Regions from separate parts of the Klebsiella quasipneumoniae subsp. quasipneumoniae genome, predicted to be linked through region 4. Evidence: predicted binding sites of a transcription regulator. Region 4 holds the regulator's gene; each other region holds the start of a gene.
What was found. The regulator PurR, encoded in region 4, represses purine synthesis genes. The targets are predictions, from matches to a motif close to CANGCAAACGTTTGCNTG.

Region 1 (7,384 bases), 1.0 Mb from region 4:
TTGTCACGCAGACGCTGCATCTGCCAGGTGGTTTCCGCCCACCACATGCGCAGGGTGGTGCGGCTTTCGCTAAACACCGTCTGACCGCTGGCGGTCAGCACGAAGCGATCGCCCTCGACCGCTTTACCGAGGTAATGCACGCAGTCCGCCAGGCCGTTAACCGCCAGAATGGCTTCCACTGCCTCACGGTCTGCGGCGCGGACCTGAATCACCGCCCCCAGCTCTTCGTTGAACAGCGCCGCCAGACGGTCGTCGCCCAGCGCGGCGATATCCGCTTCCAGTCCACAGTGGCCGGTAAAGGCCATTTCCGCCAGGGTAACCAGCAGGCCGCCGTCGGAGCGGTCGTGGTAGGCCAGCAGTTTACGCTGCGCCACCAGGGCCTGCATCGCATCCCAGAAGCCTTTCAGCTGCGCGACATCGCGCACGTCAGCCGGCTTGTCGCCGAGCTGGCGATAGACCTGCGCCAACGCCGTCGCGCCCAGCGCGTTGTGCCCTTTACCGAGGTCGATCAGCAGCAGGGCGTTATCTTCCGTCGAAAGCTGCGGCGTGACGGTATGACGAACATCTTCGACACGGGCGAAGGCGGAGATCACCAGCGACAGCGGAGAGGTCATCTCACGCTGCTCGCTGCCTTCCTGCCAGCGGGTTTTCATCGACATTGAGTCTTTGCCGACCGGAATGGTCAGGCCCAGCGCCGGGCACAGCTCTTCGCCCACCGCTTTCACCGCCTCATACAGACCCGCGTCTTCGCCCGGGTGGCCGGCGGCGGCCATCCAGTTAGCCGACAGCTTCACGCGGTTCAGCTCGCCAATCTGCGTGGCGGCGATATTGGTCAGCGCTTCGCCAACCGCCAAACGGCCGGAGGCGGCGAAGTCCAGCAGAGCAACCGGGGCGCGCTCGCCCATCGCCATCGCTTCGCCGTAGTAGCTGTCGAGGCTGGCGGTGGTGACCGCGCAGTTGGCCACCGGGATCTGCCACGGGCCGACCATCTGGTCGCGGGCGACCATACCTGTCACGGTGCGGTCGCCGATGGTCACGAGGAAGGTTTTCTCGGCCACCGTCGGCAGGTGCAGAACGCGATTAACCGCATCGGCGATGGTAATCGGTTGGCGATCCAGCGCGCTGCCCTGGGCTTTCAGGGTCTGCACGTCACGGGTCATTTTCGGCGTTTTGCCAAGCAGGACGTCCAGCGGCAGATCGATCGGCTGATCGTTAAAGTGGCTGTCGCTCAGGCTCAGGTGCTGCTCGGCGGTGGCTTCGCCGATAACCGCATAAGGCGCGCGCTCGCGGCGGCACAGCTCGTCGAACAGCGGCAGTTGCTCCGGGGCGACCGCCAGGACATAACGTTCCTGCGATTCGTTACACCATATCTCCAGCGGGCTCATGCCTGGCTCATCGCTCAGGATATCGCGCAGCTGGAATTTACCGCCGCGGCCGCCGTCGCTGACCAGCTCCGGCATGGCATTGGAGAGACCGCCGGCGCCGACGTCGTGGATAAACAGGATCGGGTTGGCGTCGCCGAGCTGCCAGCAGCGGTCGATCACTTCCTGACAGCGACGCTCCATTTCCGGGTTGTCACGCTGGACGGAGGCGAAATCGAGGTCGGCATCGGACTGGCCGGAGGCCATGGAAGACGCCGCGCCGCCGCCGAGGCCGATGTTCATCGCCGGACCGCCCAGCACGATCAGCTTCGCGCCGACGGTAATCTCGCCCTTCTGCACGTGCTCGCCGCGGATGTTGCCGATACCGCCGGCCAGCATGATTGGTTTGTGGTAGCCGCGCAGCTCTTCACCGTTATGGCTGGTGACTTTCTCTTCATAGGTGCGGAAGTAGCCGTTCAGCGCCGGGCGACCAAATTCGTTGTTAAACGCCGCGCCGCCCAGCGGGCCTTCGGTCATGATGTCCAGGGCGGTGACGATGCGATCCGGCTTGCCGAAATCTTCTTCCCACGGCTGTTCGAAGCCCGGGATGCGCAGGTTGGAAACCGAGAAGCCCACCAGGCCCGCTTTCGGCTTCGCGCCGCGGCCGGTGGCGCCTTCATCGCGGATTTCGCCGCCGGAGCCGGTTGCCGCGCCCGGCCATGGGGAGATGGCCGTCGGGTGGTTATGGGTTTCCACCTTCATCAGAATGTGCGCCGGCTCCTGATGGAAGTCATAGCGTCCGGTCTGGTGGTCGGCAAAATAGCGCCCCACTTCAGACCCTTCCATCACCGCGGCGTTGTCTTTATAGGCCGACAGGACGTAGTCCGGCGTTTTTTCGAAGGTGTTTTTGATCATTTTGAACAGCGACTTCGGCTGCTGTTCGCCGTCGATGATCCAGTCGGCGTTGAAAATTTTGTGACGACAGTGCTCTGAGTTCGCCTGGGCGAACATATACAGCTCGATATCGTTCGGATTGCGTCCCAGACGGGTAAAGGCGTCCTGCAGGTAGTCAATTTCGTCATCTGCCAGCGCCAGCCCCAAACGGAGGTTGGCGTCAATCAGCGCCTGACGCCCTTCGCCCAACAGGTCAACGCTGGTCACCGGCGTCGGCTGATGGTGAGCGAACAGCTTTTCGCCCGCTTCCAGCGCGTCGAAGACGCTCTCCATCATGCGGTCGTGCAGTTCCGCCGCCACCGCGGCCCACTGCGCTTCGGTCAGGGTCGAGGCTTCAACATAATACGCCACGCCGCGCTCCAGACGCACAACCTGAGCCAGGCCGCAGTTATGGGCGATATCGGTAGCTTTAGAAGACCAGGGAGAGATGGTGCCAGGGCGAGGGGTCACGAGCAGTAATTTACCGGTCGGGGTATGGCTGTTTAAGCTCGGGCCATACTTAAGCAGTCGCGCCAGGCGCTCGCGATCGTCAGCGCTCAGCGGGGCGTTCAGATCGGCAAAATGAATATACTCGGCATATATGGCGCTTACCGGAAGGTTGGCCGCCTGAAATCGTGCCAGCAGTTTATTAATACGGAATGCCGACAGTGCAGGTGAACCACGCAAAATTTCCATCATAAGTCTCTCGTCTTCGAAGCTTTCAGGGTGAGCCAGGGGGGGAAACGGGCGTCATTATAGTGAATCCTGCGCCCCGACGAAACCGTTTGCGTAGAAATAAAATCATTGATGCTGTTTATCAATAAATGTGACGTCCATCGCGAATAAGTTGCCAACTGGCGCATTCTTAAGCAGAATGCCGCTCATTCGACGACAACCTTGCGTTTTTTCCGGACATCGCCTGCTGAGGAACCTGAAGCTGCAGAAGATTAACGCGCTGAAAAAATTAAAGATTAATTATCTGCTCATCGGCATTGTCACCCTTTTGCTGGCGGCTGCCCTGTGGCCGTCGATCCCCTGGTCCGGTAAACCGGAGAACCGGGTGGCGGGCATTATCGCTCGCGGCGAGCTACGCATCAGCACCATCAACTCGCCGATGACCTTCGCCACCATGAACAATAAAACCTTCGGCCTGGACTACGAACTGGCGAAGCAGTTTGCCGACTACCTCGGCGTGACGCTTAAGATAACCGTCCGCCAGAACATCAGCCAGCTGTTTGACGACCTCGACGACGGCCAGGCCGATATGCTGGCCGCCGGGCTGGTCTATAACCAGGAGCGGGTGAAAAACTACCAGGCCGGCCCTGGCTACTACTCCGTTTCCCAACAGCTGGTCTATCGCGTCGGCAATACCCGGCCGCGCAGCCTCGCGGCGCTGACCGCCGAGCAGCTCGCCATCGCCCCGGGTCACGTGGCGATCAACGATCTCCAGGTACTGAAAGCGGAGAAATACCCGGATCTTGCCTGGCGCGTGGACGAAAAGCGCGGCACCACCGCGCTGATGCAGGCGGTGATTGACGGCAAACTCGATTACACCATCGCCGACTCGGTGGCCGTCAGCCTGTTTCAGCGCGTCCATCCGGAGCTGGCGGTAGCCCTCGATATCACCGACGAACAGCCGGTCACCTGGTTCAGCGCTCGGGACGACGATAATTCGCTGTCGGCGGCGATGCTTGATTTCTTCAACAATATTAATGAAGACGGCACCCTGGCGCGCCTGGAAGAGAAGTACCTCGGCCACGGCAACGATTTCGATTATGTCGATACCCGCACCTTCCTGCGCGCGGTGGAAAACATTCTTCCGGAGGTGCAGCCGCTGTTTGAAAAGTACGCCCGCGAGATCGACTGGCGCCTGCTGGCCGCCATCAGCTGGCAGGAATCCCACTGGGATCCGCAGGCCACCTCGCCTACCGGCGTGCGCGGCATGATGATGCTTACGCGTAATACGGCGCAGAGTCTGGGGCTGACTGACCGGACCGATGCGGCGCAGAGTATCGACGGCGGTATGCGCTATCTCCAGGATATGATGGATAAAGTGCCGGATTCGATCCCGAAAGATGAACGCATCTGGTTTGCGCTGGCCGCTTACAATATGGGCTATGCCCATATGCTGGACGCCATGGCGCTCACCCGCAAACAGAAAGGCAATCCCAACAGCTGGGCAGACGTTAAGCTGCGTTTACCCCTGCTGAGCCAGAAACCCTATTACAGCAAACTTAAATACGGCTATGCCCGCGGCCATGAGGCCTACGCCTATGTGGAAAACATCCGCAAATATCAGATAAGCCTTGTCGGCTATTTGTCAGAAAAGGAGCGCCAGCAGCAGCAAACGCTGGCCCTGGCGGAGGATTACCCGGCGGTGCTCCCCAATGAGCTCGAACAGCCGCAGGAGACCACCCTGCCCTTTTTCAAGTTTCGCGCCGATAAACAGATGGATAATGCCCGGATGAAACTCCCCGGCCACCTGTATTAACTTTCCCCGTTCTGCTCCCGGGCTTTCTTCAGCGCTTTTTTCTCTTCCCGCCGCCAGCGGAAGAAGTCGCTCAGCATGGCAGAGCAGGATCCCGCCAGCACGCCTTCGCTAATCTCAACCCGATGGTTCATTCCCGGGTGGTGCAGAACATCCATCAGCGAGCCGGCGGCGCCGGTCTTGGCATCCCTGGCGCCAAACACCAGGCGGGCGATACGGCTGTGCACCATCGCGCCCGCGCACATCACGCAGGGCTCGAGGGTCACGTACAGCGTGGCGTCGATCAGGCGATAGTTTTGCAGCACCAGCCCGCCCTGGCGTAAGGCCATAATTTCCGCATGGGCGGTGGGGTCGTGACGGCCTATCGGCCGGTTCCAGCCCTCGCCGATGACCTGATTGTTATGCACCAGCACCGCGCCCACCGGCACCTCGCCCTCTTCCCAGGCGCGCTTCGCCAGCGTCAGGGCATGACGCATCCAGTATTCATCATTGAGTTCGAGGTCAGACACAGCGGCCACTCCAGCAGAAAAAGCGGGGCGCATTATACATGGGAGCTATCAATTACACACTATTACTCCAGTTGCTGCAGCTCTCCCTGCGGGGTGACCCGCCAGCGATGCTGGCAAAAGCCGAGCAATGGGTTATCCTGCTCGCTATCGCTATAGCCGCTATACAGCTGCAGCGGAGCGCCAATCTTTTTCTCCAGCTGCACCACCTTTTCATGGCCCAGGCAGCGCAGGGTCAATACCCAGCCGCCCCAGCGGCGCGCGGTGCGGCTGGCTATCAGATTCACCCGCGGCAGCCAGAGGGTATCGCGATAGACCTGTTCCACCAGCGACTGCGGCGAGCCGGTGATCAACCAGACGTCGGCATCGGTACTGGTCAGGTAGGCCGTCAGCCGCGCATGAACCACCGGAAACGCCGTCACATGATGACGAAACCAGCCGACAAACTCCGCTTCCAGCCGCTTCAGTACCGCCTCGCGACGGCCAAAGGTTGACGCCCACAGCAGCAGGCTCATCGGCCAGCGCGCCGCCCGCCCGCACACCGCCAGCCCGGCAAGGATCGCCGGCCCCATCGCCACCACCAGCAGCAGGTTCAGCGGCAGATGGCGCAGCAGGTAGCGCAGAAAACTGCCGAACATATCCTGTTGATGCAAGGTTCCGTCCAGATCGAAAAACACCACTCTCCGTTCACTGTGCTGCAAACTGCCTCCTTCTCTCAGGATTCGCTTCTCGTTAGGGTAAGCTTAACAGTCTTATGCCAAGAAGAGGGAAAACATCCCTGCCGTTAAGGAAGAATTAAATTAGCAGGCGAAGGAAAAATTGTGGCTTATGAATTTTTAATTCGTGGTATACCCCTTATAATCGAATAAAAATTCTGTCAGACACGAGCCGGACGGCTCCAGCGGAGCTCCAATGAACTGTTTAACGCGTATTCGTCAGCGCTATCCCACCCTGGCGGCGAGCGACAAAAAGTTGGCCGATTTTATTCTGAGCCAACCCGATGACACCCGGCACCTCAGCTCGCAACAGCTGGCGGTGGAAGCCGGTGTGAGTCAGTCCAGCGTGGTTAAATTTGCCCAGAAACTGGGGTTCAAAGGCTTTCCGGCGCTGAAGCTGGCGCTGAGTGAAGCGCTGGCCAGCAGCCCGGATCCGCACTCCGTTCCGGTACATAACCACATTCGCGGTGACGACCCGCTGCGTCTGGTGGGCGAGAAACTCATTAAAGACAATGTCGCCGCCATGCATGCCTCGCTGGACGTCAACACTGAAGAGACGCTGCGGGAAGCCGTCACGCTGCTGCGCAACGCCCGGCGGGTGATCGTCACCGGGATTGGCGCGTCCGGCCTGGTAGCGCGTAACTTTAGCTGGAAGCTGATGAAGATCGGCGTTAATGCTGTTTCGGAGCAGGATATGCACGCCCTGCTGGCGACGGTGCAGGCCATGTCCAGCGACGATCTGCTGCTGGCGATCTCTTACTCCGGCGAGCGTCGGGAGATCAATATGGCGGCCGGTGAAGCGCTGCGCGTGGGCTCCAGGATCCTGGCGATCACCGGCTTTAGCCCTAACGCTCTGCAGCAGCAGGCGACCCACTGCCTGTACACCATCGCCGAAGAGCAGGCGACGCGCAGCGCGGCCATCTCTTCCACCAGCGCGCAAATGATGCTCACCGACCTGCTGTTTATGGGGCTGGTGCAGCAGGATCTGGAGCGGGCGCCGGAGCGCATTCGCCATAGCGAAGCGCTGGTGAAAAAGCTGGTCTGAGCAGAAAATGGGCGTATAATGCCCGCCCTGTTTGTGTTGTTTCTGAGATTTTCCTGATGGCGCTGTTAATTACCAAAAAATGCATCAACTGCGATATGTGCGAGCCGGAGTGCCCCAATGAGGCCATTTCGATGGGTGATAGCATTTATGAGATTAACAGCGACCGCTGCACCGAATGCGTGGGCCATTACGACACGCCCACCTGCCAGAAGGTGTGCCCGATCCCAAATACCATTCTGAAAGATCCGGCACACGTCGAGAATGAAGAACAGCTGTGGGATAAATTCGTCCTGATGCACCACGCGGATAAAATTTAACCGCTTCCCGGCTTAGCT
Region 2 (7,384 bases), 940 kb from region 4:
TTACCGGTGCCGATGTGGGCGTAGCGCACCACCTCATCGCCTTCTTTACGCGAGATAAGGAACAGCTTGGCGTGGATCTTCAGGCCCGGCGCGGAGAAGATAACGTGAACGCCCGCTTCCGTCAGGCGTTTCGCCCAGTGAATGTTGGCCTCTTCGTCAAAACGCGCCTGCAGCTCCACCACCACGGTGACTTTTTTACCGTTGTGGGCGGCGTGGATCATCGCGTCGATGATGCGCGAATCCTTGGCCACGCGGTAGATGTTGATTTTGATCGCCAGTACGCTGGGGTCGAACGAGGCCTGGCGAAGCAGCTCCAGCACATGCTCAAAAGTATGATAGGGGTAGTAGAGCAGCACATCGCGTTCGCGAATGGCGTCGAAGCCGTTGCGGAATTTATCAAACCACAGATGACGCAGGCGCGGCATAGGTTTATTGACCAGATTGGCCTTACCCACGTTCGGGAAGCCGATAAAGTCTTTAAAGTTGTGATAGCGGCCGCCCGGCAGCATTGAGTCATAGTTGGAGATGGAGAGCTTATCGCGCAGCATTTCGACCATCGCGTCCGGCATATCGCGCTGGTAGACGAAGCGAACCGGCTCGGCGGTCAGGCGCTGTTTCAGGCTGGAGGACATCAGCTCCATCAGGCTCGACTCCATCTCATGCACCAGATCGTACTCGGCGTCACGGGTCATTTTCATCGAGTAGGCGTTCAGCGCATCGTAATCAAAGAAGCCTTTAAAGATGTCGTCCAGGCAATAGCGCAGAATGTTATCCAGCAGGATCATTGGCTTACGGCGACGAGGCGCTTCCGGCGGCAGGTTTACGAAGCGCGGGACCTTATCCGACGGAATTTCCAGCAGGGCATAGTTGATGTTTTCCCCGCGGATAATCTCCACCGCCAGATAGGTGTAATCATCTTTCAGAAACTGCACGAGGTCCGTTTCGCGGTTAATCAGGATCGGCGAGATATGCTGGCGCAAATACTGTTTAAAGTAGTTGCGCAGCCAGGCCTGCTGATTGACGGACAGCTGACGCTCATTGATCAGGAAGATCTGGTTGCGCGCCATCTCCAGCAGCAGTTCGTTATACAGACTATCGAATTCCTGATCGGCCTTCAGAACGCGGGCCTGGATTTTGCCTAACAGGTGGCGAGAATGGGCGGTACTGCCTTGTTCTTCACTGATAATAATCCGGCGCTTAAGCTCAGCGAAGCGCACTTTGTAAAACTCATCAAGGTTGTTGGAGTAGATCCCTAAGAAGCGCATGCGCTCAATCAGTGGGTTACTCTTGTCCGCCGCTTCCTGCAGCACGCGCTCGTTAAAAGACAACCAGCTGAGTTCTTTTTCGATGTATAGCTTTTCCTGGCCCATTACCGCTCACACTCCGTTTTACTCACAGGACGTAGACTATTATGACGAATTTTTCTGCATAGCGATTTACTGTGTCACAACTATATGACAGTAAGAAGAATTATTTCTGTGAGATGTTTGATTAATAAACAATTTTAATTAAAAAAAGCCCCGCGATGGCGAAAGGCGGGGCTGTTGTTCATTCTTCAGCGGCATAGCCCTGGGGGGGAAGCTGTCGTTCATCCAGCCAGGCGTGGTTGCCCTCCATGCGCAGACGTCCCTCGACGAACCAGCTTATCACCAGCGGATAAATGGCATGTTCCTGGGTCTGAACCCGCGCCGTGACCTCTTCCTCGCTGTCGCCAGCAAAGACCGGCACTTTGGCCTGCAGGATAACCGGACCGCCGTCCAGCTCGTCGGTGACGAAGTGCACCGAGGTCCCATGCTCCTCGTCACCGTTTTCCAGCACCTGGCGATGGGTATGCAGGCCAGGATACTTCGGCAGTAACGAAGGGTGGATGTTCAGCAGACGTCCCTGATAGTGGCTGACGAAGGCGGGGCTCAGGATACGCATATAGCCCGCCAGCACCACCAGATCCGGGGCGTAGGCGTCAATTTCATGCATCAGCTGACGATCGAACGCTTCCCGGTCGGCAAACTGACTTTGCGCCAGCGCGTGGGCCGGGATCCCGGCCGCGCGCGCGCGCTCAAGGCCGAACGCATCGGCCTTGTTACTGAATACCGCACGCAGGGTGCCGTTGATCTGTTTCCGGCCGCAGGCGTCGATGATCGCCTGCAAATTACTGCCGCTACCGGAAATCAGCACCACAATGTTTTTCATGCAATGACCACACGCTGTTCGGAATCGGAGGCTTTGATATACCCGATTTTCCACGCGTTTTCACCTTTCTCGTTCAGCAGGGCAATGGCCTTGTCTGCTTCTGCAGCCGGCAGGGCGATAACCATCCCCACGCCGCAGTTAAAGGTACGGTACATCTCATGCTGGCTGACGTTACCGGCGGTTTGCAGCCAGTTGAAGACGGACGGCCACTGCCAGGAAGACTCATCAATCACCGCCTGGGTGTTGTCCGGCAGCACGCGCGGAATATTTTCCCAGAAGCCGCCGCCGGTCAGATGGGCGATGGCGTGGACGTCAACGCTGGCAATCAGGTCGAGAACCGATTTCACATAGATGCGGGTCGGCGCCAGCAGATGGTCGGCCAGCGGTTTGCCGTCAAGGTCGGTGGTCTGCGGGTCAACGCCGCTAACTTCAATAATCTTACGCACCAGCGAATAGCCGTTAGAGTGCGGGCCGCTGGAGGCCAGCGCCACCAGCACGTCGCCGTCAGCGACTTTGCTGCCGTCGATGATTTCTGATTTTTCCACCACCCCGACGCAAAAACCCGCCACGTCGTAATCTTCGCCGTGGTACATCCCCGGCATCTCTGCGGTCTCACCGCCCACCAGCGCGCAACCGGACTGCAGGCAGCCTTCGGCGATGCCGTTGATGACGCTGGCTGCGGTATCGACGTCCAGTTTACCGGTGGCGTAATAATCAAGGAAAAACAGCGGCTCAGCGCCCTGAACCACCAGGTCGTTCACGCACATGGCGACAAGGTCGATGCCGATGGTGTCGTGACGCTTCAGATCCATTGCCAGACGCAGCTTGGTACCGACGCCGTCGGTGCCGGAGACCAGTACCGGCTCGCGGTATTTCTGCGGCAGTGCGCACAGCGCGCCGAATCCGCCCAGTCCACCCATCACTTCCGGGCGACGGGTTTTCTTCACCACGCCCTTAATACGGTCGACGAGAGCGTTGCCTGCATCAATATCCACGCCGGCATCTTTATAGCTGAGAGAGGTTTTGTCGGTCACTGCGAAGTCTCCACGCGTTTGCGGTAAGCAAGAAAAATCGGCGCAATTCTAACAGGGAAAGCAAACGTTTGCGAGCCTGCTTTACAGTCGGCGTAAAACCGTTGGCGGATGGTCAAATTTGATACTGCTCACGAAAATGAAACCGGGTACAGCCTTGTGCTTGCCTCAGTGTCAGGGAATCCTCATCATACGAATGAAACCGGTTTCTGTGGTTGGCCGCCGTGTGGATCACCGGTGCATTATGCTCGACAGGGGAGGGATGAATGAAGATTGCGGCATTTGATATCGGCGGCACCGCGCTAAAGATGGGCGTCATGACCCGCGACGGCAGGCTGTTGGAAACCGCGAAGCAGTCAATCAATGACAGCGATGGCGATCATATCTTACAGACCATCCTGTCGTGGCTGGCGGCCCACCCGTCGTGCGAAGGTATAGCCATCAGCGCGCCGGGCTATGTCGATCCGCACAGCGGCTTTATCACCATGGGCGGCGCTATCCGTCGATTTGATAACTTCGCCATGAAATCGTGGCTCGAGACGCGAACCGGGCTGCCGGTCTCGGTGGAAAACGACGCCAACTGTGTGCTGCTGGCCGAGCGCTGGCAGGGCAAAGCGGCGGAAATGGCCAATTTTCTGGTGCTCACTATCGGCACTGGCATCGGTGGAGCGATTTTTTGCCAACATCAGCTGATCCACGGGGCGCGTTTTCGCGCCGGTGAGTTCGGCTATATGCTTACCGATCGTCCCGGCGGACGCGATCCCCGTCGCTACTCGATGAATGAAAACTGCACCCTGCGGGTGCTTCGCCATCGCTATGCGGAACATATTGGCGCACCGCTGGATAGCGTCACTGGCGAAATGATTTTTGACCGCTACGACGCCGGCGACCCGGTTTGCCAGCGTCTGGTCGCCGAGTTCTTCAATGGCCTGGGCCATGGCCTTTATAACCTCGTCAATATCTTCGATCCGCAGACTATTTTTATCGGCGGCGGCATTGTGGAACGCCCTGGATTTCTGACGCTGCTGCGCCAGCATCTGGCCTGGTTCGGCATTGCCGACTATCTCGATACCGTCAGTCACGGCAATGATGCCGGCCTGATTGGCGCGGTTTACCATTTCAATCAGCACTATCGTTCGCCTGGCGACGATCGACCTTAGGGAGAGATTATGTCCGGATTTAAAGAAGGTTTTCTGTGGGGCGGCGCGGTGGCGGCGCATCAGTTAGAGGGCGGCTGGCAGGAGGGGGGCAAGGGGGTCAGCGTGGCGGATGTCATGACCGCCGGCGCCCACGGGGTGCCGCGGGAAATCACCGACGGCGTGGTAGCGGGGAAAAACTACCCGAACCATGAGGCGATCGATTTTTATCATCGCTACCCGCAGGACCTGGCGCTGTTTGCCGAAATGGGATTTAAATGTTTCCGCACCTCGATTGCCTGGACGCGTATTTTCCCGCAGGGCGATGAACAGGAGCCGAACGAGGCTGGCCTGCAGTTTTATGACGATCTGTTCGACGAATGTCTGAAACACGGTATTGAACCGGTCATTACGCTGTCGCATTTTGAAATGCCCTATCACCTGGTCACCGAGTACGGCGGCTGGCGTAACCGCAAGCTGATCGACTTTTTCGTGCGCTTCGCCAGGGTCGTCTTCACCCGCTACCAGCATAAAGTGAAGTACTGGATGACCTTCAATGAGATCAACAACCAGGCCAACTACCATGAGGACTTTGCCCCCTTCACCAACTCCGGTCTGAAGTATGTGCCGGGTGAAGATCGGGAACCGGTGATGTACCAGGCCGCACATTATGAGCTGGTGGCCAGCGCCCTGGCGGTGAAAGCGGCGCGCGAGATCAACCCTGCTCTGCAGATAGGCTGCATGATCGCCATGTGTCCCATCTATCCGCTGACCTGCGCGCCGGACGATATGATGATGGCGATGAACGCCATGCACCGCCGGTACTGGTTCACCGACGTCCACGTGCGCGGCCGCTATCCGCAGCATCTGCTCAACTATTTTGCCCGCCGCGGCTTTAGCCTGGACATGACCGAAGCCGATCGTCAGGCGTTAACCGAAGGCTGTGTCGACTACATCGGCTTTAGCTACTATATGTCCTTCGCCACCAAAGCCACCGAAGATAACCCATTGCTCGATTATGATGAAACCACCAGCCTGGTCTCCAACCCGTACGTGAAAAAGTCGGACTGGGGCTGGCAGATAGATCCGGTTGGCCTGCGCTATTCGCTGAACTGGTTCTGGGATCACTATCAGCTACCGCTGTTTATTGTCGAAAACGGTTTTGGCGCGATCGATGTTCGTGAAGCGGACGGCAGCGTGGATGACCAGTACCGTATCGATTATCTCTCCGCCCATATCGCGGAGATGAAAAAGGCGGTGGTCGAAGATGGTGTTGACCTGATGGGCTATACCCCGTGGGGCTGTATCGATCTGGTTTCCGCCGGCACGGGGGAGATGAAAAAACGCTACGGCTTTATCTACGTGGATAAAGATAATGAAGGCAACGGCACGCTGGACCGCAGTAAGAAGAAGTCGTTCGACTGGTATAAGAAGGTGATTGCCAGCAACGGGGAGCAGCTATAATTTCCCGATGGCGCTGCGCTTATCGAGCCTGCGTGGTTTCCAGTCCGGGTAAGCGTTAGCGCCGCCCGGCAGAACCCCGCGCTAAAACCGGAGCCTCGTCTCCGGTTTTTTTGTCTCTAAATCACTTTGCTTGATATACGTCAAGCAAGATGGGTATGGCCTAATCCGAAAAAAGCGGTATAATCCCGCGATTTTTTTTGTGGCTGCCCCTCAGAGGAGAAAGAGAATGAAGATTGTGGAAGTCAAACACCCACTCGTCAAACACAAGCTGGGCCTGATGCGCGAGCACGACATCAGCACCAAACGCTTCCGTGAACTCGCCTCAGAAGTGGGCAGCTTACTGACTTATGAAGCCACCGCCGATCTGGCAACCGAGAAAGTGACCATCGAAGGCTGGAACGGCCCGGTGGAAGTTGAGCAGATCAAGGGCAAGAAAATTACCGTCGTGCCTATCCTGCGCGCAGGCCTCGGCATGATGGAAGGGGTGCTTGAGCACGTGCCAAGCGCGCGTATCAGCGTGGTGGGTATTTATCGCAATGAAGAAACCCTTGAGCCGGTACCTTACTTCCAGAAGCTGGTGTCCAACATCGATGAGCGTATGGCGCTGGTGGTTGACCCGATGCTGGCCACCGGTGGGTCGATGATCGCCACTATCGATCTGCTGAAAAACGCCGGCTGCACCAGCATCAAGGTGCTGGTGCTGGTGGCGGCGCCGGAAGGGATTGCCGCGCTGGAGAAAGCGCACCCGGACGTTGAGCTGTATACCGCCTCTGTCGATAAGGGACTGAACGAACACGGGTACATCATTCCCGGTCTCGGCGATGCCGGCGACAAGATCTTTGGTACGAAATAATCGAATAACGATAAATAAGCCGACTTTGAGAGTCGGCTTTTTTTTGAATAAAACACACATAACTAACCATCTCAGAGGAAAACACTATGACGCGCCGTGCTATCGGGGTGAGTGAAAGACCGCCGCTTTTACAGACTATCCCGCTTAGTTTGCAGCACCTGTTTGCCATGTTCGGCGCAACGGTGCTGGTGCCAATCCTGTTCCACATCAACCCGGCCACCGTGCTGCTATTCAACGGTATTGGTACGCTGCTGTACCTCTTTATCTGTAAAGGCAAAATCCCGGCGTATCTGGGATCGAGTTTCGCCTTTATCTCTCCGGTGCTGCTCCTGCTGCCGCTGGGCTATGAAGTGGCGCTGGGCGGTTTCATTATGTGCGGCGTGCTGTTCTGCCTCGTCTCCTTTATTGTCAAAAAAGCCGGTACCGGCTGGCTGGATGTGATGTTCCCCCCGGCGGCGATGGGGGCCATCGTGGCGGTTATCGGTCTGGAGCTGGCAGGCGTGGCGGCCAATATGGCCGGGCTGCTGCCAGCCGACGGCCAGTCACCGGACAGCAAAACCATTATTATCTCGATGGTAACCCTGGCGGTGACGGTGTTTGGTTCGGTCCTGTTCCGCGGCTTCCTGGCGATTATCCCGATCCTGATTGGCGTTCTGGTGGGCTATGCGCTGTCGTTTGTGATGGGAGTGGTTGATACCACCCCGATCGCC
Region 3 (7,384 bases), 2.6 Mb from region 4:
CCCCCGGTTCGCCTCGTTAACCTATGTATTCAGTTAACGATAGTGCAACGAATTGCACTGGGTTTCCCCATTCGGACATCGCCGGTTATAACGGTTCATATCACCTTACCGACGCTTTTCGCAGATTAGCACGTCCTTCATCGCCTCTGACTGCCAGGGCATCCACCGTGTACGCTTAGTCGCTTAACCTCACAACCCGAAGATGTTTCGTAAAACATCATCGTGTCGCGAAAATTTGAGAGACTCGAACACACATTAACTGTGTGTCGTTTCAATTTTCAGCTTGATCCAGATTTTTAAAGAGCAAATATCTCAAACGTCACCCGAAGATGAGTTTTGAGATATATCGGTACGCGTCTTTCACTCACGAACCAGCAAGTGGCGTCCCCTAGGGGATTCGAACCCCTGTTACCGCCGTGAAAGGGCGGTGTCCTGGGCCTCTAGACGAAGGGGACACTGAAGTCTCAATCGCAAGACGCCTTGCTTCTCTACTTTCATCAGACAATCTGTGTGAGCACTACAAAGGCAGGTTCTTTAAGGTAAGGAGGTGATCCAACCGCAGGTTCCCCTACGGTTACCTTGTTACGACTTCACCCCAGTCATGAATCACAAAGTGGTAAGCGCCCTCCCGAAGGTTAAGCTACCTACTTCTTTTGCAACCCACTCCCATGGTGTGACGGGCGGTGTGTACAAGGCCCGGGAACGTATTCACCGTAGCATTCTGATCTACGATTACTAGCGATTCCGACTTCATGGAGTCGAGTTGCAGACTCCAATCCGGACTACGACATACTTTATGAGGTCCGCTTGCTCTCGCGAGGTCGCTTCTCTTTGTATATGCCATTGTAGCACGTGTGTAGCCCTGGTCGTAAGGGCCATGATGACTTGACGTCATCCCCACCTTCCTCCAGTTTATCACTGGCAGTCTCCTTTGAGTTCCCGGCCTAACCGCTGGCAACAAAGGATAAGGGTTGCGCTCGTTGCGGGACTTAACCCAACATTTCACAACACGAGCTGACGACAGCCATGCAGCACCTGTCTCACAGTTCCCGAAGGCACCAAGCCATCTCTGGCAAGTTCTGTGGATGTCAAGACCAGGTAAGGTTCTTCGCGTTGCATCGAATTAAACCACATGCTCCACCGCTTGTGCGGGCCCCCGTCAATTCATTTGAGTTTTAACCTTGCGGCCGTACTCCCCAGGCGGTCGATTTAACGCGTTAGCTCCGGAAGCCACGCCTCAAGGGCACAACCTCCAAATCGACATCGTTTACGGCGTGGACTACCAGGGTATCTAATCCTGTTTGCTCCCCACGCTTTCGCACCTGAGCGTCAGTCTTTGTCCAGGGGGCCGCCTTCGCCACCGGTATTCCTCCAGATCTCTACGCATTTCACCGCTACACCTGGAATTCTACCCCCCTCTACAAGACTCTAGCCTGCCAGTTTCGAATGCAGTTCCCAGGTTGAGCCCGGGGATTTCACATCCGACTTGACAGACCGCCTGCGTGCGCTTTACGCCCAGTAATTCCGATTAACGCTTGCACCCTCCGTATTACCGCGGCTGCTGGCACGGAGTTAGCCGGTGCTTCTTCTGCGGGTAACGTCAATCGACAAGGTTATTAACCTTATCGCCTTCCTCCCCGCTGAAAGTGCTTTACAACCCGAAGGCCTTCTTCACACACGCGGCATGGCTGCATCAGGCTTGCGCCCATTGTGCAATATTCCCCACTGCTGCCTCCCGTAGGAGTCTGGACCGTGTCTCAGTTCCAGTGTGGCTGGTCATCCTCTCAGACCAGCTAGGGATCGTCGCCTAGGTGAGCCGTTACCCCACCTACTAGCTAATCCCATCTGGGCACATCTGATGGCATGAGGCCCGAAGGTCCCCCACTTTGGTCTTGCGACGTTATGCGGTATTAGCTACCGTTTCCAGTAGTTATCCCCCTCCATCAGGCAGTTTCCCAGACATTACTCACCCGTCCGCCGCTCGTCACCCGAGAGCAAGCTCTCTGTGCTACCGCTCGACTTGCATGTGTTAGGCCTGCCGCCAGCGTTCAATCTGAGCCATGATCAAACTCTTCAATTTAAGTTTGATGCTCGTGAATTAAACTTCGTAATGAATTACGTATGTTCACTCAGAGACTTGGTATTCATTTTTCGTCCGAGGACGTTAAGAATCCATGTCACTTTGAGTGCCCACACAGATTGTCTGATAAATTGTTAAAGAGCAGTTGCGACGCGCTTTAGCGCTCTGTCGCGAGGTGGCGTATATTACGCTTTCCTCTTTCAGAGTCAACCCGTTTTTCAGGATTTTTCTCTTCAACCGAACCGGCTGTTTGTGTGAAGTGATTCACATCTGCCGTGTCGATGGAGGCGCATTATAGGGAGTTCTCGAGCGCCCGCAATAGAAAAATGGCAGAAAAATGACTGACTGCTGCATTCCCCAGCAAAACCCCGCTTTATACCTCTTTACACACAGAATTATCCACAGGAGAGCGTCAAAACATGACCGAACGCCCCGCGGATCGGCAGCTACATAGAAGGAGAACCATCGGCCTAAAGAGAAAGATAAAAATTCGCGAGCGTTGCGCAAACGTTTTCGTTACAATGCCGCGCAATGACACGGATGCCCGGTTGGGTGCGTTAGGTGAGTTTTTAGGCAAAAACTCACCTAACGCTCTCTGTAATGTTCAAATCCTGGGGATTTAATACCATGCAACAACGTCGTCCAGTCCGCCGCGCTCTGCTCAGTGTTTCTGACAAGGCCGGTATCGTCGAATTCGCGCAGGCGCTTTCCGCTCGTGGTGTCGAGCTGCTGTCCACCGGCGGCACCGCCCGCCTGCTGGCAGATAAAGGCCTGCCGGTAACCGAAGTCTCTGACTACACCGGTTTCCCGGAAATGATGGATGGACGCGTGAAGACCCTGCATCCGAAAGTACACGGCGGCATCCTCGGTCGTCGCGGTCAGGATGATGGCATCATGCAGCAGCACGGTATCGCGCCTATCGATATGGTGGTCGTTAACCTCTATCCGTTTGCCCAAACCGTCGCTCGTGAAGGCTGCTCGCTGGAAGACGCGGTGGAAAACATCGATATCGGCGGCCCAACCATGGTCCGCTCCGCGGCGAAGAACCACAAAGATGTCGCCATCGTGGTGAAGAGCAGCGACTACACCGCCATCATTAATGAAATGGACGCCAACGAAGGCTCCCTGACGCTGGACACCCGCTTCGACCTCGCCATTAAAGCCTTCGAACACACCGCCGCGTACGACAGCATGATCGCCAACTACTTCGGCAGCATGGTTCCGGCCTATCACGGCGAAAGCAAAGAAGCCGCTGGCCGCTTCCCACGCACCCTGAATCTGAACTTCATTAAGAAGCAGGATATGCGCTACGGCGAAAACAGCCACCAGCAGGCTGCCTTCTATATAGAAGAGAATGTCAAAGAAGCTTCCGTGGCAACCGCTACCCAGCTGCAGGGTAAAGCGCTCTCCTATAACAATATTGCCGATACCGATGCGGCGCTGGAGTGCGTGAAAGAGTTCAACGAACCGGCCTGCGTGATCGTTAAGCACGCTAACCCGTGCGGCGTTGCCGTCAGCGACTCGATCCTTGACGCCTACGATCGCGCATACAAAACCGACCCGACCTCCGCGTTCGGCGGCATCATCGCCTTCAACCGCGAGCTGGATGCCGACACCGCGCAGGCGATCATCTCTCGCCAGTTTGTCGAGGTGATCATCGCCCCGTCCGCCAGCGAAGAAGCGCTGAAAATCACTGCCGCGAAGCAGAACGTCCGCGTACTGACCTGCGGTCAGTGGGAAGCGCGCGTTGCCGGTCTCGATTTCAAACGTGTCAACGGCGGCCTGCTGGTTCAGGACCGCGATCTCGGTATGGTCACCGCAGGCGAACTGCGCGTGGTCAGTAAACGTCAGCCGAGCGAGCAAGAGCTGCGCGATGCGCTGTTCTGCTGGAAAGTGGCGAAATTCGTCAAATCCAACGCCATCGTGTATGCCAAAGACAATATGACCATCGGCATAGGCGCCGGCCAGATGAGCCGCGTCTACTCGGCGAAAATTGCCGGGATTAAAGCCGGTGACGAAGGTCTGGAAGTGAAAGGCTCCGCCATGGCCTCCGATGCCTTCTTCCCGTTCCGCGACGGGATTGACGCCGCGGCTGCGGTCGGCATCACCTGCGTTATCCAGCCGGGCGGCTCTATCCGCGACGACGAAGTGATTGCCGCCGCTGACGAACACGGCATCGCCATGATCTTCACCGATATGCGCCACTTCCGCCATTAATTCATGGAGCTGCAGATGAAAGTATTAGTAATCGGCAACGGCGGGCGTGAACACGCCCTGGCCTGGAAAGCGGCCCAATCGCCGCTGGTTGATACCGTCTACGTTGCGCCGGGCAACGCAGGTACCGCGCTGGAGCCGTCGCTGCAAAACGTCGCCATCGGCGTCACCGATATTCCGGCGCTGCTGCGCTTCGCTCAGGATGAAAATATCGACCTGACCATCGTTGGTCCGGAAGCGCCGCTGGTCATTGGCGTGGTCGACGCGTTCCGTGCCGCCGGGCTCGCCATCTTTGGGCCAACCGAAGGCGCGGCGCAGCTGGAAGGCTCAAAAGCCTTCACCAAAGATTTCCTCGCCCGTCATCATATCCCGACGGCGGAATACCAGAACTTCACCGAGGTCGAGCCTGCGCTGGCTTATCTGCGGGAGAAAGGCGCGCCGATCGTCATCAAAGCCGACGGTCTGGCGGCGGGTAAAGGCGTTATCGTGGCGATGACCCTTGAGGAAGCCGAAGCGGCGGTCAAAGACATGCTGGCCGGTAACGCCTTTGGCGACGCCGGACACCGCATCGTCATTGAAGAGTTCCTCGATGGCGAAGAGGCCAGCTTCATTGTGATGGTCGACGGCGAGCACGTCCTGCCGATGGCCACCAGCCAGGATCACAAACGCGTCGGCAACGGCGATACCGGCCCGAACACCGGTGGGATGGGCGCTTATTCTCCGGCGCCGGTCGTGACTGATGAAGTCCATCAGCGCACCATGGAGCGTATTATCTGGCCAACCGTGAAGGGCATGGCCGCGGAAGGCAACACCTATACCGGTTTCCTGTATGCCGGTCTGATGATCGACAAGCAGGGCAACCCAAAGGTCATTGAGTTCAACTGCCGCTTTGGCGATCCGGAAACCCAGCCGATCATGCTGCGCCTGAAATCTGACCTGGTAGCGCTGTGCCTCGCCGCCTGCGCCGGCAAGCTGGATGAGAAAACCTCCGAGTGGGATGACCGCGCATCGCTGGGGGTAGTGGTTGCCGCCGGCGGCTATCCGGGCAACTACAACACGGGCGATGAGATCCATGGCCTGCCGCAGCAGGAAGCGGCAGACGGTAAAGTCTTCCATGCCGGCACGAAACTGTCTGACGACCAGCGCGTGGTCACCAACGGCGGGCGCGTACTGTGCGTCACCGCCCTGGGCGATACCGTAGCGCAGGCGCAGCAGCGCGCCTATCAGCTGCTGACCGATATTCGCTGGGATGGCAGCTTTAGCCGAAACGATATCGGCTGGCGCGCCATTGAGCGCGAAAAGGCTAACGGCTAAGTTTCGCCAACAGCGTTTTCCGCGTAATGCCTAACTGACGGGCGGCTTCGGTTTTGTTGCCGCCCGTTTTTTCCAGCGCCGCCAGAATCACCTCTTTTTCGACTTCCACTAGCGGCTGAATCAGCCCCTCCTCGCTCCCGCCTGACGGCAGCGGCGTACCCGCGATCGCCAGCGGCAATTCCCGCCCGGAGATATAGTCCCCGGTCAGTAGCACCACCGCCCGCTCCACCGCGTTTTCCAGCTCGCGAATGTTGCCCGGCCAGGAGTAGTGGATCAGCAGATCCATCGCCTGTGGAGTGAACCCCTTTACCGCCTTACGATTGCGTTCGGCATAGCGTTTGAGAAAGTGCTGCGCCAGCGGCGGAATATCTTCCCGGCGCCGGCGCAGCGGCGGCATCTCAATAGTCACGACGTTCAGGCGGTAATAGAGATCCTGGCGAAAACGCCCGGCGCTTACCTCTTCCGCGAGGTTGCGGTGGGTGGCGGCGATCAGCCGCACATCAACGGCAAGCGTCTGGTTGCTGCCGACCCGCTGCACCTCCCGTTCCTGAATCGCCCGCAGCAGCCGGACCTGCATCAATGGTGAGATATCGCCAATTTCATCGAGGAACAGCGTGCCGCCATCCGCTTCGACAAAGCGCCCTTCACGTCGCCGATCCGCGCCGGTAAACGCCCCTTTTTCATGGCCGAAGAGTTCCGACTCCAGTAGCGACTCATTCAGCGCCGCGCAGTTGAGCGTCACCAGCGGCTTATCACCGCGCCCGCTGCAGGCGTGGATGGCGCGCGCCACCAGTTCCTTACCGGTTCCCGACTCCCCATAGATCAGCACCGTCGCATCCGAAGGGGCTACCAGCGTAATATTATTAAGAAGCGCCTGCATCGCCGGGCTGTCGCCTATCATGCCCCAGCGCGAACTCGCTGCGGCGGGGTGTTCGCCCTCGCTATGCCGGGTGTGTGCCAGCGCCTGGACTAACGTCTGCTGTAACGTGTCAAAATCCAGCGGTTTAATCAGATAATCCAGCGCCCCGGACTTGATGGCCTCCACCGCCGTATCGACGCTGGAGAACGCCGTCATGATCAGCACCGGGATCGCCGGGTTATAGGCTTTAATCTCTTTTAACGTCGCGATACCGTCCATCTCCGCCATGCGAATATCGCACAGCACCAGGTCGAAGACCTGCTGATGGATCAGCTCCAGCGCCTGCAGGCCGTTGTGGGCTAATGCCACCTGATAGCCCCAGCCGCGCAGCAGCGCCTGCAGGATCGTGCAGTGGCTGATGTCATCATCGACAACCAGAATCTGTACCTTATCGCTGCTCATCTTCCCTCCGTTGAGCATCAATCGGTAGCCAAAGCGTAAATATCGCTCCGGCCCCCGGCTGACTTTCGGCGCGGATCGTCCCGCCATGTTGTTCGATAATATTCTGCACCACCGCCAGCCCCAGCCCGGTGCCGTCCGCTTTGGTGGTGAAATAGGGGGTGAAGATGGCCTGCAGCTCTTCGGCAGTCATCCCTTTACCGCTATCTGCGACGACGATTTTCATCCGCTGACGGTCAGCTTCGCTTGCCGATACGCGAATGACGCCGTCACGGCCAATCGCCTGCATCGCGTTCAGGTACAGGTTCAACAGCACCTGGTTCAGGCGGTCGGCATCGGCGTTGATCGTGGAGAGCTCCGGGCGCGGAGTGAATTGCAGCGCGATCCCGCGACTCTGCGCATCCTGGCTAACCAACTGCAATGAGTGGTGGATAAGCGCGTTAATATCCACCGGCTGG
Region 4 (7,384 bases):
AAAATATGTGCTTCGATCCAGTCAACGATCCCCTGCACGACCGGGATCATTTTCGGGCTTACCACTTCATCTGTTTTTGCCATCGTAGCCATCCTGTGGAAATTGCTGCCGGTGGCTATATTTGTCATACAAATATCAAAATAGACAATGAATTATTGGCATAGCGGCGATTACCTGAAAGCATATCGTCATTAATCATTTGATTTAAAATGATTATTTTCACTCAGTCGTTTGCGCTGCGGGGGTCTTCAGATGGCCTGATGAGAAATTAACCATCGCGGCGAGAGGCTGGAGACCCAGCCTCCTTTTACTTATACATTTTTGCAACATCTGCGGGCGTCTTAACGCGCCGCTCCGCAGAAAACGGTTAAGCCTTCGGCAGTTGCGCCGGCGATAATAGCCTTTATCGTTGTAAGGCTTTTCACTGCCTGCGGCAAATGTTAACATTCTCAATACAATAACAGGCCCGGGACGCGACAGCGTCGGGCGGTCAGAACGCGATTCAGGTGAAAACCTCATCTTGTCAATGTGAGATAAAACAAAAAAGTTATAAGGAGAGTAGCAATGTCGTTTGAATTACCTGCATTACCATATGCAAAAGACGCCCTGGCGCCGCACATTTCCGCAGAAACCCTGGAATACCACTACGGTAAACACCACCAGGCGTATGTCACTAACCTCAACAACCTGATCAAAGGCACCGCGTTCGAAGGTCAATCGCTCGAAGAGATCGTGCGCACCTCTGAAGGCGGCGTTTTCAACAACGCGGCGCAGGTCTGGAACCACACCTTCTACTGGAACTGCCTGGCGCCGAACGCCGGCGGCGAACCGGAAGGCGAGCTGGCGGCCGCGATTGCCAAATCCTTCGGCAGCTTCGCAGAGTTTAAGGCCAAATTTACCGACGCCGCGGCGAAAAACTTTGGCGCTGGCTGGACCTGGCTGGTTAAAAATGCCGACGGCAGCCTGGCTATCGTCTCCACCAGCAACGCGGGTACCCCGCTGACCACCGACGCGAAGCCGCTGCTGACCGTTGACGTCTGGGAACATGCTTACTACATCGACTACCGCAACGCCCGTCCAAGCTATCTGGACCACTTCTGGGCGCTGGTTAACTGGAAGTTTGTTGCCGCTAACCTGGCCGCATAAACGACAAACCGCAGCAGAGTGACCCCTGCTGCGGTTTTTTTTACACCCTTCCCCACCGTTTATGACTGGCTGGCAAAGGCCTCCTCCGGCTGCGCTCGTCCGCTAAACCAGACCAGCAGCAGCGCCAGACCGGCAATAATCGCGCCCATCACCGGCACAAACGCATATCCCAGTCCGCCGGAGATCACCGCTCCGCCGGCGGCGGCGCCCAGCGCGTTGCCCAGGTTGAACGCCCCGATATTCACCGAAGAAGAGAGACCCGGCGCCTCATGCGCCACGCGCATCACTCGCATCTGCAGCGGCGGCACTACCGCAAAGGTGGCTGCGCCCCAGACGATCATACTGATAGCCGCACCCGCCTGGGATTGCGCCAGCAGCGGTATCGCCAGCATGATCGCCATCAGCAGCAGTAGAAAGCCTTTCAGCGTGCGGGAGACCGACCGGTCGGCGAATTTGCCGCCCAGATAGTTGCCCAGCGAAAAACCAACACCAATCAGCACCAGCATCGCGGTGATAAACAGCGATGAAGCATGGGTCAGCGTATTCAGTACCGGCGAAATGTAGGTATACAGCGTAAACATCGCCCCGGCGCCCAGCACGGTGGTCAGTAAGGCAGAAAGCACCTGCGGCCGTAACAGGACCGAAAGCTCTTGTTTGACATCCGGCCGCTCGCCCGCGCTGCCCTTCGGCAGGGAGAACCACAGGCTCACCATCGCCAGCAGGCCTAACCCCGCGGTGGCGAGGAAGGACATCCGCCAGCCGATGGTTTCTCCAAGCCAGGTCGCGGCAGGCACGCCGCCGATATTAGCGATGGTGAGGCCCATAAACATGGTGGCCACCGCGCTGGCCTGCTTGTGCTTGGGCACCACGCTGGCCGCCACCACCGACCCCAGGCCAAAAAAGGCGCCGTGATTGAGGCTGGTAATAATGCGCGACAGCAGCAGCGTGGTGTAATCCGGCGCAATGGATGACAGCAGGTTGCCGACGGTGAAGATCCCCATCAGAAAAATCAGCGCATTGCGTCGGGCGCGATGGGACAGCAGCAGGGTCATCAGCGGCGCGCCGACCATGACGCCGATGGCATACGCACTGATCAGCATTCCCGCTACCGGTATCGAGACGTCCACGCCCTTGGCAATCACCGGCAGCAATCCCATCGGGGAGAACTCGGTGGTCCCGATGCCAAAGGCGCCGATCGCCAGCGCGAGTAAAGGAAAGTTGATTTTCATTCAATGACTCCATCAGACCGTCAGGGAGGACGGCATAACATCAGAAGTCAAAAGCATGACATCAATCACAAAAAAACAAAAGTGAACGAAATGACAAAAGATTTTTGCAGAATTGATAATAATGGCGGGATACGGGGAGGAGGCCGCGCTCCTCCCTCATCGGAACATTAGTGCAGTATGGCGGTCAGGCTGAATGCGACGATCACGCCGAGGGCAATAATCGTGGTGATCAGCGAAAACTTTAAATTGGTATCCATCATTTTTCCCTCTTGTTATCCCCACACCAAAAGTGAGCTTGCTCATTTTTGCACAAAAAATCGCAAAAATCTTCCGGGATTTAGGGCGATGCACATTTTTGCTCTTCCACTTTGCCCCAAGATCGGACAAAATCCCACGCTAATTTAAAAGCGTATCGGCCATTGACCCCTTCCTGTCGTTCTGTGTCGTTTTCCCGACGTGATGCAATGTTGAAAATTGTATTCAGGGTGTGTGTAGGCAAACGTTTACGTATCGATGATCAGGCGATCAGGTCAAGGCATGGAGTGAGATGTAATGGCAACTATTAAAGATGTAGCGAAGCGCGCAAACGTTTCCACTACAACTGTATCACATGTAATTAACAAAACCCGTTTCGTTGCCGAAGAGACGCGCAATGCGGTATGGGCGGCGATTAAAGAGCTGCACTACTCGCCGAGCGCCGTGGCCCGCAGCCTGAAAGTCAATCATACAAAATCGATTGGCCTGCTGGCGACCAGTAGCGAAGCCGCCTATTTCGCTGAAATCATTGAGTCCGTTGAAAAGAGCTGCTTCCAGAAGGGCTATACCCTGATCCTCGGCAACGCCTGGAACGACCCGGAAAAACAGCGGGCCTATCTGTCGATGATGGCGCAAAAACGCGTCGACGGTCTGCTGGTGATGTGTTCCGAATACCCGGACTCCGTCCTGAGCATGCTGGAAGAGTATCGCCATATTCCGATGGTGGTGATGGACTGGGGCGAAGCAAAAGCCGACTTTACCGATGCGGTAATCGATAACGCCTTCCAGGGCGGGTATATCGCCGGACGTTACCTGATTGAACGCGGTCACCGCGAAATCGGCGTGATCCCGGGCCCGCTGGAGCGCAACACCGGCGCGGGGCGACTGGCCGGCTTCATGCAGGCGATGAAAGAGGCGCATATCAGCGTGCCGGAAAACTGGATTGTACAGGGCGACTTCGAGCCGGAGTCCGGCTACCGCGCCATGCAGCAGATCCTGAGCCAACAACACCGTCCAACGGCGGTCTTCTGCGGCGGCGACATTATGGCGATGGGCGCTATCTGCGCCGCGGATGAAATGGGGCTGCGCGTGCCGCAGGACATTTCGCTGATCGGTTATGATAATGTGCGCAACGCCCGCTATTTCAGCCCGGCGTTAACCACCATTCATCAGCCGAAAGATTCGCTGGGTGAAGCCGCGTTCAATATGCTGTTGGATCGTATCGTCAACAAGCGCGAAGAGTCGCAGTCTATTGAAGTGCACCCTCGGCTGGTCGAACGCCGCTCGGTGGCGGATGGCCCGTTTGTCGACTATCGTCGCTAAAGCACTGGCGGGCGCGGATCACTCCGGCGCCCGCAGCCACTCCCGATTCAGCGTGTCGCTGTCCCCCAGGTAGTCCAGCATCCAGTTTAACGCCGGCGAAGCATCATTCTGCTGCCAGGTCAGACAGCAGGCCGCATCCGGAAACGGATTTTCCAGCGCCAGCGCGGTCCACTCGCCGCGATCCACCCATGGCCGGGCGAAATGGCTTGGCACCATGCCGACGCAGAGCCCTGCCGACAGACAGGTAGCCGACGATTCCCAGTCGGGGACCACCACCCTCTTCTGGTTATCCAGCAGCCACGTTGTCCGTTTGGGCAACGAACGCGAGGTATCTTCCCGCACCAGCGACGGCCAGTTGCGCAGGACATCGTCGCTCAGCGGCCCCGCCATCTTCGCCAGCGGGTGATCGCTCGCCACCACGCAGTCCCAGCTCAGCATCCCCATATCGCGGAACGCATAGCGGCCCCCAACCGGAATAGAGCGCGTTGCGCCAATCGCCAGCTCCACGCGGCCGTCGGCCAGCGCATCCCATACGCCATTGAACACTTCCTGAAAAACGATCAGCTCGACGTCGGGAAAATGGCGATAGAAATCCACGATCATCTGGCGCATCCGCGCGGGTTTCACGATATCGTCCACCGCGATCGACAACTGCCCGCGCCAGCCGTTGGCAATTTGCTGGCACTGCTGGCGGGTGATCTGCATTTTTTTGATAACAGAGCGCCCTTCCTGTAAAAACCAGACCCCGGCGGGGGTCAGCTCCACATCACGATGACGGCGCTCAAACAACGGGACGGCCAGCCACTCTTCGAGCTGACGCACGGTATAGCTGACGGCGGAAGGCACCCGATGGAGCTCCTGCGCCGCCGCGCTAAAGCTGCCGTTACGGGCGACGGCATCAACCACTTCCAGAGAGTATTCAGACCACATTTTCTGCCTGCAAAATTTTTGAATGCATGTGACAAATATTAGCGTTTCACAAGCCACAATGCACTCCCTACACTCTGCGGCATCGTACCTGTACTCCAAAAATGAGAACGTTATGTCACAACCTGGGAAAGGATTTTTAGTCTGGCTGGCCGGCCTGAGCGTGCTGGGCTTTCTGGCCACCGATATGTACCTGCCGGCATTTGCCGCCATGCAGCAGGATCTCGACACCTCCGCCGCATCCATTAGCGCCAGCCTGAGCCTGTTCCTCGCCGGCTTCGCGCTGGGCCAGCTCTTCTGGGGGCCGCTGTCAGACCGCTACGGGCGCAAACCGGTGCTGCTGAGCGGCCTGGCGATTTTCGCGGTCGGCTGCCTGGGGATGCTGTGGGTGCAGAACGCCACGCTTATGCTGGCGCTGCGTTTTCTGCAGGCGATTGGCGTCTGCGCCGCGGCGGTTACCTGGCAGGCGATGGTGACCGATTACTATCCCGCCCAGCGCACCAACCGCATCTTCGCCACTATTATGCCGCTGGTAGGACTGTCCCCTGCGCTGGCCCCGCTGCTGGGCAGCTGGCTGCTGGTGCACTTCGAGTGGCAAGCCATCTTCGCCACCTTGTTTGCCATCACTCTGCTGCTGATGCTGCCTGCCCTGCGCCTGAAGGCCGCCGCTAAGTCGGCCACTGTGGCTGAAAAGAAAATCACTTTTCTGGCGCTGCTGCGCTCCCGGGAATACAGCGGCAACGTCCTGATCTACGCCGCCTGCTCCGCCAGCTTCTTCGCCTGGCTTACCGGTTCGCCGTTTATCCTTCATGAGATGGGCTACGGCCCGACCGCCATCGGCCTGAGCTATATCCCGCAGACCATCGCTTTTCTGGTGGGCGGCTATGGCTGTCGCGCGCTGCTGCAAAAATGGTCCGGGCAACAGATGCTCCCGTGGCTGCTGGTGGTCTTCGCCGTCAGCGTCGCCGCCACCTGGCTGGTGGGTCTGCAAACGCATGCCTCGCTGGTGGCGTTGATGATCCCGTTCTGCCTGATGGCGGTGGTCAACGGCGGGATATACCCCATCGTGGTCGCTCAGGCGCTGAAGCCTTTCCCGCAGGCAACCGGCCGCGCGGCGGCGCTGCAGAACACCCTCCAGCTTGGCCTGTGCTTCCTGACCAGCCTGCTAGTCTCCGCGCTGATCGCCACGCCGCTGCTGACCACCACCAGCGTGATGCTGGTCTCTATTTTGTTAGCCGGAGTGGGTTATCGCCTGCAGCAGACGCCAGCGCTGGCGGCCCACTCTTCCCACGCCTGACGCCCGTCGCCAGTGCCCGGACCAGTGGTTAGCACGCTAAGATATTTTTATTGAAAGCCAGTACTTAGCGTCCTATACTGGATCCGGGTTCACATAAATAAAGAATATTTAACAGATTAACGGATGCAGGATGCCTCCGTTTCACCATGGAAGGCCTTTCGGCAAGGGTTATCTCCCTTCCTCTGTTCTACGTCGGATAGCGACTTCACGGATTATCCGTGAGATTTCTCACAAAGCCAAAAAAGCGTCTACGCTGTTTTAAGGTTCTGATCACTTGGGCGTGATGGAGAAGCTATGAGTTCATCGTGTATAGAAGAAGTAAGTGTACCAAATGATGACTGGTACCGGATTGCAGCTGAATTGTTGGGCCGTGCGGGAATTGAAATCAATGGCTCCGCGCCGTCAGACCTGCGGATTAAAAACCCTCTTTTTTTTAAACGCGTATTGCAGGAGGGGTCGCTGGGTTTAGGCGAAAGCTATATGGACGGCTGGTGGGACTGCGAGCGTCTGGATATATTCTTCCATAAAGTGCTCCGCGCCGGGCTGGAAAAACAACTCCCTCACCATTTCAAAGACACACTCCGCATCGCAGGCGCTCGCCTGTTTAACCTGCAAAGTAAAAAACGCGCCTGGATCGTCGGCAAAGAACACTATGACCTCGGCAACGATCTTTTCAGCCGGATGCTGGATCCCTACATGCAATATTCCTGCGGGTACTGGAAAGAGGCGCAGACCCTCGAAGCCGCGCAGCAGGATAAGCTGGATCTCATCTGCCGTAAGCTGGAGCTCGAGCCAGGCATGCGAGTGCTGGATATCGGCTGCGGCTGGGGCGGTCTTGCCGAATATATGGCGCGGAATTACCAGGTGAGCGTTGTCGGCGTGACCATCTCCGCCGAACAGCAAAAGATGGCCCAGGCGCGCTGCGATGGCCTTGACGTGGATATTCGTCTTCAGGATTATCGCGATCTGCACGACAGCTTCGACCGCATCGTCTCCGTCGGCATGTTCGAACACGTGGGTCCCAAAAATTACGCCACCTACTTTGAGGTCGCCGATCGTAATTTGAAACCCAACGGCCGCTTCTTACTGCACACCATCGGTTCCAAAGTCACCGACCATAACGTTGACCCGTGGATCAATAAATATATCTTCCCCAACGGCTGCCTGCCCTCGGTACGGCAGATCGCCGATGCCAGCGAGAAGCACT

Region 1: purL (phosphoribosylformylglycinamidine synthase) is a predicted target of PurR. The motif match lies at 3,069-3,086, and genes of this name have one in related genera.
Region 2: purM (phosphoribosylformylglycinamidine cyclo-ligase) is a predicted target of PurR. The motif match lies at 3,282-3,299, and genes of this name have one in related genera.
Region 3: purH (bifunctional phosphoribosylaminoimidazolecarboxamide formyltransferase/IMP cyclohydrolase) is a predicted target of PurR. The motif match lies at 2,581-2,598, and genes of this name have one in related genera.

The regions. Positions count from the first base shown of each region.
Region 1 covers NZ_CP084876.1:1,280,725-1,288,108, reverse strand. Annotated here, with positions in the region: gene purL (phosphoribosylformylglycinamidine synthase) at 1-2,993, opposite strand, end outside; gene mltF (membrane-bound lytic murein transglycosylase MltF) at 3,169-4,785, shown strand; gene tadA (tRNA adenosine(34) deaminase TadA) at 4,782-5,291, opposite strand; gene yfhb (phosphatidylglycerophosphatase C) at 5,354-5,965, opposite strand; gene LGM20_RS06405 (MurR/RpiR family transcriptional regulator) at 6,201-7,049, shown strand; gene LGM20_RS06400 (YfhL family 4Fe-4S dicluster ferredoxin) at 7,106-7,366, shown strand; gene acpS (holo-ACP synthase) at 7,379-7,384, opposite strand, start outside.
Region 2 covers NZ_CP084876.1:1,351,819-1,359,202, forward strand. Annotated here, with positions in the region: gene ppk1 (polyphosphate kinase 1) at 1-1,370, opposite strand, end outside; gene purN (phosphoribosylglycinamide formyltransferase) at 1,549-2,190, opposite strand; gene purM (phosphoribosylformylglycinamidine cyclo-ligase) at 2,187-3,224, opposite strand; gene bglK (beta-glucoside kinase BglK) at 3,488-4,381, shown strand; gene LGM20_RS06730 (6-phospho-beta-glucosidase) at 4,391-5,821, shown strand; gene upp (uracil phosphoribosyltransferase) at 6,048-6,674, shown strand; gene uraA (uracil permease) at 6,761-7,384, shown strand, end outside.
Region 3 covers NZ_CP084876.1:5,047,233-5,054,616, forward strand. Annotated here, with positions in the region: rRNA gene LGM20_RS24145 (23S ribosomal RNA) at 1-189, opposite strand, end outside; tRNA gene LGM20_RS24150 (tRNA-Glu) at 380-455, opposite strand; rRNA gene LGM20_RS24155 (16S ribosomal RNA) at 541-2,080, opposite strand; gene purH (bifunctional phosphoribosylaminoimidazolecarboxamide formyltransferase/IMP cyclohydrolase) at 2,708-4,297, shown strand; gene purD (phosphoribosylamine--glycine ligase) at 4,313-5,608, shown strand; gene zraR (sigma-54-dependent response regulator transcription factor ZraR) at 5,598-6,929, opposite strand; gene zraS (two-component system sensor histidine kinase ZraS) at 6,916-7,384, opposite strand, start outside.
Region 4 covers NZ_CP084876.1:2,288,090-2,295,473, reverse strand. Annotated here, with positions in the region: gene LGM20_RS11145 (helix-turn-helix domain-containing protein) at 1-83, opposite strand, end outside; gene sodB (superoxide dismutase [Fe]) at 565-1,146, shown strand; gene LGM20_RS11135 (MFS transporter) at 1,206-2,375, opposite strand; gene cydH (cytochrome bd-I oxidase subunit CydH) at 2,543-2,635, opposite strand; gene purR (HTH-type transcriptional repressor PurR) at 2,928-3,953, shown strand; gene punR (DNA-binding transcriptional activator PunR) at 3,972-4,883, opposite strand; gene punC (purine nucleoside transporter PunC) at 4,996-6,177, shown strand; gene cfa (cyclopropane fatty acyl phospholipid synthase) at 6,472-7,384, shown strand, end outside.